DNA from 2 places in the Candidatus Williamhamiltonella endosymbiont of Tuberolachnus salignus genome. Region 2 is predicted to be linked to the other one. Evidence: predicted binding sites of a transcription regulator. Region 2 holds the regulator's gene; the other holds the start of a gene.
The links. The regulator CRP, encoded in region 2, controls carbon source genes, mostly activating them, when cyclic AMP is high. The targets are predictions, from matches to a motif close to ATGTGANNNNNNTCACAT.
Positions count from the first base shown of each region.

Region 1: the regulator CRP is predicted to act here: its motif matches at 2,062-2,079, upstream of yrbN (protein YrbN).

Region 1 covers NZ_OZ026471.1:1,073,526-1,078,863, reverse strand. Annotated here, with positions in the region: gene pnp (polyribonucleotide nucleotidyltransferase) at 1-1,652, shown strand, start outside; gene yrbN (protein YrbN) at 2,086-2,166, shown strand; gene AACL23_RS05120 (DEAD/DEAH family ATP-dependent RNA helicase) at 2,156-3,952, shown strand; gene ptsH (phosphocarrier protein Hpr) at 4,124-4,381, shown strand; gene ptsI (phosphoenolpyruvate-protein phosphotransferase PtsI) at 4,433-5,338, shown strand, end outside.
Region 2 covers NZ_OZ026471.1:458,331-463,668, forward strand. Annotated here, with positions in the region: gene ribF (bifunctional riboflavin kinase/FAD synthetase) at 1-349, opposite strand, end outside; gene bamE (outer membrane protein assembly factor BamE) at 434-763, opposite strand; gene recN (DNA repair protein RecN) at 819-2,480, opposite strand; gene crp (cAMP-activated global transcriptional regulator CRP) at 2,713-3,384, shown strand; gene cspE (transcription antiterminator/RNA stability regulator CspE) at 3,549-3,758, opposite strand; partial or broken gene AACL23_RS02170 (Fic family protein) at 4,126-4,699, shown strand; gene AACL23_RS02175 (hypothetical protein) at 4,692-4,877, shown strand; gene lpxL (LpxL/LpxP family Kdo(2)-lipid IV(A) lauroyl/palmitoleoyl acyltransferase) at 4,869-5,338, opposite strand, start outside.

The DNA.
Region 1 (5,338 bases), 620 kb from region 2:
CTGAAGAGTTAAAACAAAGTGATTTAAATTTAGTGGTTGCCGGTACAAAAAACGCAGTCTTAATGGTTGAATCAGAAGCCAATATTTTAACTGAAGAGCAAATGTTAGGCGCTATTATTTTTGGTCATGAGCAGCAGCAGATCGTCATTGAAAGCATCAATGATCTGGTGAAAAAGGCAGGTAAATTAAAATGGCCTTTTACACCTAAAATTGTGGATGAAAAATTGAGATCCTGTATTACAGAAGAAGATAAAAAAGATTTAAGCAACGCTTATCTTATTACCGATAAACAAGAACGTTACGCTAAATTGAATGAGATAAAAACAAATATTATTGAAAGGATTTTAAAAGAAAACGAAACTGTAAATGCGGAGCAAATTCAAGATATTCTTTACGATTTTGAGAAAAATCTCGTGCGGCAACGTATCTTAAAAGACGAGCCTCGTATTGATGGTCGTGATAAGGATATGATTCGGGCTTTACACGCTTGTACAGGTATTTTACCCCGTACACACGGGTCGGCATTATTTACTCGTGGTGAAACTCAAGCATTGGTCACAACGACTTTGGGTACCTCGCGTGATCTTCAAACAATAGATGATCTGATGGGCGAACGCTCAGATTCTTTTCTATTTCATTATAATTTCCCGCCTTATTCTGTGGGAGAAACAGGCATGCTTGGCTCACCTAAACGACGCGAAATCGGTCATGCTCGTTTAGCAAAAAGAGCATTGATGGCTGTGATGCCGAATATAGAAGAGTTTCCTTACACTGTTCGGGTGGTTTCAGAAATTACAGAATCGAACGGTTCTTCTTCGATGGCCTCGGTCTGTGGTGCTTCTCTTGCCCTTATGGATGCAGGTGTGCCTATCAAATCTGCCGTTGCAGGTATCGCTATGGGGCTCGTCAAAGAAGAGGATAAATTTGTTGTGTTATCTGATATTTTAGGCGATGAAGATCATCTCGGTGATATGGATTTTAAAGTAGCAGGGACTTCTGAAGGCATTACTGCATTGCAAATGGATATGAAAATTGAAGGTATTACACCTGAAATTATGCAATCTGCTTTGCATCACGCAAAAGCGGCACGTTTACATATTTTGAGTGTGATGAATCAGGTCATTAGTTCAGCGAGTTCTACCATCTCTCAGTATGCCCCTCATATCTACAATATAAAAATCAATCCTGAAAAAATTAAAGATGTTATCGGTAAAGGGGGAGCGGTGATCCGTGCGCTATCTGATGAAACGGATACCAAGATTGACATTTCAGATGATGGCAATATTACTATTGCTGCGTTAAGTCAAAAAAGTGCTGCCTTTGCTCAACAACGCATCGAAGAAATTACAGCCAATATTGAAGTGGGGCGCATTTATCAAGGAACAGTAACCCGGATTGCAGATTATGGTGCTTTTGTTTCGATTGCCTCTGCTAAAGAAGGGTTGGTTCATATTTCGCAGATCGCTGAAGGTAGGGTAGAAAAAGTAACAGATCATTTAAAATTAAAGCAACAGGTATCAGTCAAAGTTTTAGAGATTGATCGCCAAGGCCGTATTCGTTTAAGCATCAAAGATGCTATAGCGGATACTTCTGAACATAAAATAGAAGATACTCCTGTTGATTCCTCTTTCGAAGAATCGCAGAAACAGTAAAAATTTTTTAAATTAATTTAGGGTAGGCGCATTCAATAAAAGCGCATAACAGGGCGCCAAATTAAGTGCAGCTTTTATATCAGAGAGGAGTGCTGTATAATACGGCCCCTTTGTTTCTGATTGTTTGAACGTAATTCTTTTTTAAGGATTGGAGATTTCCTGATAGATTTTAAAAATTTAACTATTTTAAGAATTTAGGAACTCATTTAACACAGACACAAATTTTGATACTGTCTATGAAGCCTTCGATGTGAATTGTCAGGATTGGCACTGATGGGTCAAAAACAGGCGCATTTATTAGAGGGTAAAGCATTAAAAACAAAACTAAATACGCCCCCAACTGATTTATTTTTGTTTTACCCCTAACTATATACCTAACTAGTAGATCATTGTTATTTTTTATAATTTAATTTGAGCCAGTTCACACTTTTCAATGAAAATCATTCCATTTTTTTTCGACAAGTTATGTAGACTGGCCGCCATTTTTAATGAGGCATTTTTACATGACGATTGAGTTACCTATCTCTTTTTCTAAATTGGGGCTGTCCCCATCTATTCTTTCTGCTCTTACTGATTTAGGATACGAAAAACCTTCTCCTATCCAATTGGAATGCATTCCGCATCTGCTAAACGGTTCTGATGTGCTCGGAATGGCACAAACCGGAAGCGGAAAAACAGCGGCTTTTGGTTTACCTCTTTTACAGAATATTAAACCTGATATCAAAGCCCCTCAAATTCTGGTGTTAGCACCTACCCGTGAACTCGCTGTTCAAGTTGCTCAAGCATTAACCAATTTTTCCAAGTATATGAAAGGCATTAACGTATTAGCACTTTATGGGGGGCAACCGTATCACGTTCAATTAAAAGCTTTACGTCAAGGACCACAGATTGTGGTGGGTACCCCAGGGCGTTTATTAGATCACCTAAAACGAGGCACTTTGAATTTATCTTCGTTGACAGGTCTGGTATTGGATGAAGCTGATGAAATGCTGCGTATGGGATTTATAGAAGATGTGGAAAACATCCTGGCTAAAATCCCCGCCGAACATCAAACAGCACTTTTCTCCGCGACTATGCCAGACGCCATTCGCCGCATTACTCGCCGTTTCATGAAAGAGCCAAAAGAAGTTCGCATTCATTCTAATGTCACCACTAAACCTGATATCAATCAAAGTTACTGGCCTGTGTTTGGTATGCGTAAAAATCAAGCTTTGGTTCGTTTTTTAGAAGTAGAAGATTTTGATGCTGCTATTATTTTTGTACGAACAAAAAACGCTACACTGGAAGTCGCAGAAGCATTGGAAGACAGTGGTTATAACAGTGCGGCGTTAAACGGTGATATGAACCAATCTTTACGTGAACAAACTTTAGAGCGATTAAAAGATGGTCGTTTAGATATTTTAATTGCTACTGATGTAGCCGCAAGAGGCTTGGACGTTGATCGTATTAGTCTTGTTGTTAATTATGATATTCCCATGGATTCTGAGTCTTATGTTCACCGTATTGGTCGTACAGGAAGAGCCGGTAGGGCGGGGCGGGCCTTGTTATTTGTTGAAAATCGCGAGCGCCGTTTATTAAAAAATATTGAACGTGTTATAAAACAGCCTATTCCGGAGATTCAGTTACCCAAGGCAGAATTACTCAGCCAACGTCGATTAGAAAAATTTGCCGCTACAGTCAGACAACACATTGAAAGCAGTGATTTGGAAATGTATAAAACTTTGCTGAAAAAATTACGGCCAGAAGAACCATTTGATTTAGAAATGATTGCAGCCGCTTTGCTAAAAATGGCCCAGAGTGAGCGTCCGTTAATTTTACCGCCAGATCCTGTTCGTTCAGCGCGTCGCGAATGTCATGAAAGAGAGGTCCGTTCAACTCATCGCTGGCGTGATTATCGTGACTCGTCTGAACGCCCTTGTTACCGAGAACGACGCGATATTGGAGAAATGCAACTGTATCGTATCGAAGTGGGTCGTAATGATGGTGTAGAGATTCGTCACATAGTGGGGGCCATTGCAAATGAAGGTGATATCAGCAGCCGTTATATTGGCAACATCAGCTTGTTTCCCTCCCATTCGACCATCGAGCTGCCAAAAGAAATGCACAAAAACATTGTGTCTCATTGCACTCGTACACATATTCTCAATAAGCCTATCAATATTAAACTTTTAGGTGATTGTCCGCAGGAGCGACGGGAACGTCGCCCATCATCAGAGAGGCGATCAACTCGTTCACTCAGCGATCAAAATCGTCCGTATGATGCTCAGCATCGTCGTTCATTCGCAGGAGTGGCTCGTTAAAAAATATGACCTCTGTGTCTGATTGATATCCATCCTAAAAAGAGGGATGGCAGCTTGTCAGCCAGGATATTAAGCAGGAGAAAATCCAGACATAATAATCGAAAACTGACAAGAGCCGAGAACTGATAATAAGTGTAATTTCATTATAATTTTGAAACTTAGGTAAACAGAATGTTTGAACAAGAAGTTACTATTGAAGCTCCAAATGGTTTACACACACGTCCAGCTGCCCAATTTGTTAAAGAAGCAAAACAATTTAAATGTGATATTAAAGTCATTTCAGACGGAAAAAGTGCCAGTGCCAAAAGCCTGTTTAAATTGCAAACTTTAGGTTTGGCTGAAGGTACTAGTATTGTTATATCAGCTGAGGGTGAAGACGAAAAAAAGGCGGTTGAATATTTAGTCAAATTACTGGCAGAACTTAAGTAAAGCCTCGACTGTTTTAACGTTAAAATTTTTTATAAAAAATAAGGAAATCTAATGATTTCAGGTATTTTAGTGTCCGAGGGGATAGCTTTTGCTAAAGCCTATTTGCTAGTAGAAAATGAAATCACCATCAATTCGAATCATATTTCTCCAGCGCTGATCGATTTTGAAATCGATCGTTTCATAAGGGCTCGTACGAAATCTTCTGAACAACTTGCAGCCATAAGAGCGAAAGCAAAGATGACATTAGGCGAAGAAAAAGCCGTCATTTTTGACGGCCACATCCTGCTATTAGAAGATGAAGAATTTGAAAAAGATGTCATCCATCGCATTAAAAATAAAAATGTGTCTGCTGATTCTGCTGTTCATTTTTTGATTGAAGCTCAAGCTAAAGAGTTGGAAGAACTGGATGATGAATATCTGAAAGAGCGGGCTGTTGATATACGTGATATTGGCAAACGTCTTCTTAAAAATATGCTTGGCTTGCCTGTCACTGATCTGGGTAGCATGACGGAAGAGGTCATTTTAGTGGCTGTAGATTTAACCCCTTCTGAAACCGCACAACTTGATCTTGAAAAAGTGTTGGGGTTTATCACTGATTTGGGTGGCCGTACTTCTCATACTTCTATTATGGCTCGTTCACTTGAATTACCCGCTATTGTTGGCACTAAAGATGCCACAAAACAAATCAAAAATGGGGATAATTTAATTCTTGATGGTATTAATAACAGAGTTTATGTCAATCCCACTCAAGATATTATCAATAAGTTAATGGAGCTCAAACATCAATACATGACTGAAAAAGAAGAACTCGTTCAGTTAAAAAATTTACCCGCCGTGACTCAAGATGGGCATCAAGTTGAAATTTTTGCCAATATTGGTACTGAAAATGATATCCCTGGTGCTAAAAATAATGGCGCAGAAGGCATTGGGCTGTATCGTACGGAATTCCTTTTTATG
Region 2 (5,338 bases):
CTCCTAACTGTTTAATGAGAAACTCAGCGATAAAATCATCCGCTGTATAAGCAGCAAAAGATGGGTCAAATTTGACGCATAATACATAGTCTATTTTAATTTGACTCAAATACTTCAATTTATCCCTTAAATAAGTTAAACGCGGGGGGGCTTTTTCAGGTGAAAAAAACTCTAGGGGCTGGGGCTCAAAAATCATGACCATAGTAGGCAAATGCCGTTTCTGCCCTTCATGTTTCAAACGCGCCAGCAATGCTTGATGCCCCCTATGGACGCCATCAAAATTACCAATACTCAGCACACAACCATGGTTTTCTGGCCGAATATTATGCAGACCACGAATGAACTTCATGACCGATTGAAACCGCTCAAATTCGCCATTAAAGCTTCTGTCAATACCCGATCTGAAATCATAGTCGAATTTGAATGAAAATGTTTACGCTATATGATTTTTAATATCAATCAATTGACCTGATTGATTAAATTTAAGAGTTAAAGTTTGTTGCGTTACTTTTTCATGCCCTACCTGCTGACGAAATATATAAAACCAGGTTTGAGTACCAAAAGGGTCTGTCAACATAGGGCTGCCTAATGTAGACATCACTTCGTTTTGTGTCATTCCTTGATGAATTTTATTGACCTCATTCTGAGATAAGTAATTTCCTTGATTGATATCAGGTTTATAAACCCATTGATTAAATCGAGAACAACCTGAAACAAATATCATAAAAAACAAAATGGGATGGATCAGCATCTTAAAGCACATGGTCATAGATTCCTTAATAGTAATGATAGTGGAGGTGATTCTCTTGAAAAGAGATTTACATAACAAGTAATTCTTTTGCATTCGCCAGTGTATTTTTTGTTATTTTTCCTTTTCCAAGAAGACGTGCCAGCTCTTCTAGACGCGTTTTTTTATCTAATAAATGAACATAAATATCTGTTTCTATTGTATCACTTTGTTTTTTAAATAAAAAATGTTGATGCCCGCAAGCGGCAACCTGTGGAAGATGAGTAATACAAAGTACCTGTGTCGAGGCGGCTAATTGTCGCAACAAGCGACCCATTAAAGCCGCCGTAGATCCACTGACACCCACATCTATTTCATCAAAAATGACAGCAGGGATCTCCATTTTACGTGCAGTACTTAACATCATTGCCAGGGCAATCCGTGATATTTCTCCTCCCGAGGCCACCTTAATCAGGGGCTGTAATGGTTGACCTGGATTCACTGTGACAAAAAATTCAACACGAGTCGCACCATAAATATTGAGGTGTTTGGGATCAAAATAGGTGTCAATGCTGAATTTTGCATAGGGCATCGCCAGATTTCGCATATTTTCAGTGATTAAGGCAGACAGCTCTTTAGCATAAAATTGCCGTTTTTCATGTAATTCATGGGCTATCTCTAATGCTTGCTGATACTGTTTTTCTGTTGCTTGAAGAAGATCTTCCTGATCTATATTTTGCTCAATCAATTGTTGTTGTTCATCCAATAAGTGTTGATGTTGATCTGCTAAACGTTCTGGAGAGACATGATGTTTACGAGCCAAATCTAAATAATTGGATAAATGTTGCTCTAATGATGCTAAGCAATCCGGTTCCATATTGATTTTTTGACTGTAATGACGGATTTCATCACTGACTTCTTTAATTTGAATGATCGCTTCTTTAAGCATATTTAATAAATTATTAAAGTAATGATCCATAGCACTTAATTCTATCAGCTGTTTTTGAGAAAAATAAAGCTGACTCAAAATACTCTGGTGTTCACTTTCACACAGCCCTTGTAAAACTTCTTGGCTCATTTTCAATAATTGAGCTCTATTCGCTAAACGTTTATGCTCCGCTTCTATTTTTTCATACTCTTCTGGCTTTGGATCCAATGCATTGAGTTCTTTAAGATAATATTCCAAAAGCTGATGACGGGCATCATTTTCCACCGCTTTTTTCTTTTGTTCGGCCGATCGTCGGCAGCTGTTATGCCAGGTTTCATACGCATTTTTCATCTTTATGAATAAATGGTGCTCTGCTGAATACGCATCCAATAATTGTTTTTGATGGTCCAGTTTCAGCAAACAGTGATGGGTATGCTGGCCATGAATCTGTATAAGAAGCTGGCCTAATTCTCGTAATTGAGACAGAGGAACAGGTGTGCCATTGATAAATCCTCGAGAACGTCCATCAGCACCAATAGTGCGACGCAGTAAGCATTCATGATCTTCGTCTAATTCTTGATTTTTTAACCATTGCATCGCCAAACTCTTATCCTTTAGAGAAAAGCGAGCGCACATATCTGCACGAAGAGCCCTCGAACTTACCATTCCAGATTCTGAACGGCCGCCTAAGCACATATTTAAGGCATCAATTACGATAGATTTTCCTGCACCTGTTTCACCGGTGATACTGGTCATCCCCGATTGAAAATCAATTTCCAATTGACTCACAAGAGTAAAGTTACTGATCGTTAATTGAATCAACATGTCCAATTCCTTTCAAAATAAAGATGGTGTTCGCGTCACAAATGGTGAGTCAAAGCCAAGATCCCAAAATTTGCTTCAATAAAAAATGATTTGATATTAAAAATATTTTAATGAAAATCATAAAAATCAAGGTAAAGTAGCTGTCGAATTTGATGTTAAACTAATTAAAAGTCTTATTAGTTTTTATAATAAGTAATTTAAAAATGCCTCATTTACAATAAGGATATAAGTTATGTTGCTCTCAGCGCAAAAAATGGATTCAACTTTTGAATGGTTTCTTTCTCATTGCAATATTCGTACATATCCGCCCAAAATCAATCTTGTAAGTGAAGATTGTGAATCTCAAACACTTTATTATATTGTAAAAGGTTCTCTCATCTCCCTGATGAAGTCTCAAAACGGTGAAGAAATCATATTGTCTCATTTAAATCGAGGAAATTTTATTGGGGAGATCGGATTATTTTTAGCCGCTCAACCCCAGGGTACTTGGATACGAGTGAAAACCCCCTCTGAATTAGCTGAAATTTCTTATAAAAAATTTCGAACCCTCGTCCAAATTAATCCCGACATATTAATTCGTTTATCCGCACAGATGGCAAGTCGATTGAAAACGACATCAGAAAAAATAGGAGAACTGGCATTTTTAGATGTGGCGACACGTGTTGGGCAAACATTGATAAAACTCGCGCATCAACCCGATGCCATGACTCATCCCGATGGGATGCAAATTAAAAGCACTCGTCTAGAAATTGGTCAAATGGCAGGTTGTTCTCGTGAAACAGTTGGGCGGGCTTTAAAAACATTAGAAAGACAAAATTTAATTTCAGCTCATGGCAAAACGATTGTTGTTTTGAATCCCTGGTTAAAATATCTCTCAGGCCAAGACACCACCATTCAGGCTTAAGAAGTGACGGTTTTACCCGTAGAAGGGAAGATGTGACAAGGAGAGCTCGCAGACCCGCCGTTGAGGGTGGCACAGGAGCGGCCTCGAAGCACCATCTCCTATGCCAATGAAGATTATTAATATGGCACAGTCAAATTCATTGCGGATGGCCCTTTTTGACCATCCTAAATTTTATTAACATCCACTGCGGATGGCCCTTTTTGACCATCCGCAATTTCAAATTCGACACCTTGACCTTCGGCTAAAGTTTTAAAACCGCTATCTTGAATTGCAGAAAAGTGAACAAATACGTCCTTACTATTATCGTCTGGAGTAATAAAGCCGAAACCTTTAGATTCGTTGAACCACTTAACTTTACCTTTAATTTTTGCCATCTTGAAAATTTCCTTTAAATTATTTAACTCAACTACGGGTATTTTAAATCAAAAAATGAGCCTTGTTGGTCTGCTGAAGGCACTAAGAGAAAAAGCCGGAAGGGAAGTAATCTACAACACTTACGTTCTTGCCTAAAAGTTCTTGCTCAAAAACCACAATTAATCGAGAACGCTATCTCGTTTTACTCAGAGCCCTTATTTCATACAATTCATTCATTGGCAAGCCATTTTTTATCATTAATCAACTTACTTTGCATATGAATAAAACTGTAAACAAAACTCTGATTATTTTAATCATCCTCCCTATTTAAAGAGAGCGACCTTTTCCTGAGGAATTTTTTACTAAGCTCTTGTAGCGGATTTTTCTAAAGTTGAACAGGCTGATCCGGCTACTAAAGAGGCTCTTCTCTATCGTACGGCGATGTATGATGGAGTTGAGTTACTGAAGACGCATCCGTTATGTGTCAGGGTCGCAATGCAGATTTGTACCAAACTGCGGGCAGTCGAAACCGATGTAAGGAAGACTTCTGGTACTGTTTTGCGCGATCAGTATATGAACGTCGTATATACCCCTCCGGAAGGAGAAGAGAAGATTCGCACGTTACTGTCAAACTGGGAGCAGTTTATCAATGAACAGAACGATATTGATCCACTGATTAAGATGGCCATGGCACATTACCAGTTTGAAAGCATTCATCCGTTCCCTGCTGGTAACGGATGTACAGGAAAGCTCCCCAAAATTTACACCTACGAACTGGTTAATATGCTGTTCATGCAACCCTGCTGCAGAATAGAAAATCTAGTAAGCGGGGATTGCACAGCGGCAAACAGCATCGCTTTATCTTAAGCAACTGGTAAAAATCGGGATACTAGAAGAAGTGAATGCCGGTCGTGGAAAACTTTACATTAACACTCGCCTGCTGAGGGAGCTGAATGATTGATGAAAGTGTCAGTACTTCAGAACAAGATTTGACTCGCCAGGCCGATATTGAAAAGATGACTGTTGCCAACGGCTTTTATATGGCACTGTTAAAAAAGTCACTTAAAGACATTACGACAAGTGATAGTTTTTTTAATAGACCTGTGACCTATATTAGGTCCCTAGAAAGGCTAATATAATGATTCCTCGCCTTTAGGCCTCGTTTTAAAGCGCCTATGTTGCCACATATATTGTTCGGGCGCCTTTTGAATGATGTTTTCAATGACCTTATTCATAGAAGCGGCGGTTTCAGTTTCATCTTGAAGTGGAAAATTGTTCAATGCAGGCGATATGGTCATTCGATAGCCTTTGGCGTCAGGCAATCTGACCAGGTGATAAGGCACACAATTTGCACTCCCTTTGCTGATCAACAGATGAGTACCCCTGGTGGTAGCCGCTTGTTCAACTGCAAAAAATGGGACAAAAACACTGCTGCGAGGGCCATAATCATGGTCTGGAAGATACCAAAGTATTTCACCTTTTTTTAAACAAAGAATCATTGTTTTTATATGATTTCTGTCTATCAACCCTTTATTGGATCTTGTCCTGCCATAAATCTGGATCCAATTAATCACTTTATTATTGTGCGGCCGGTAAACAC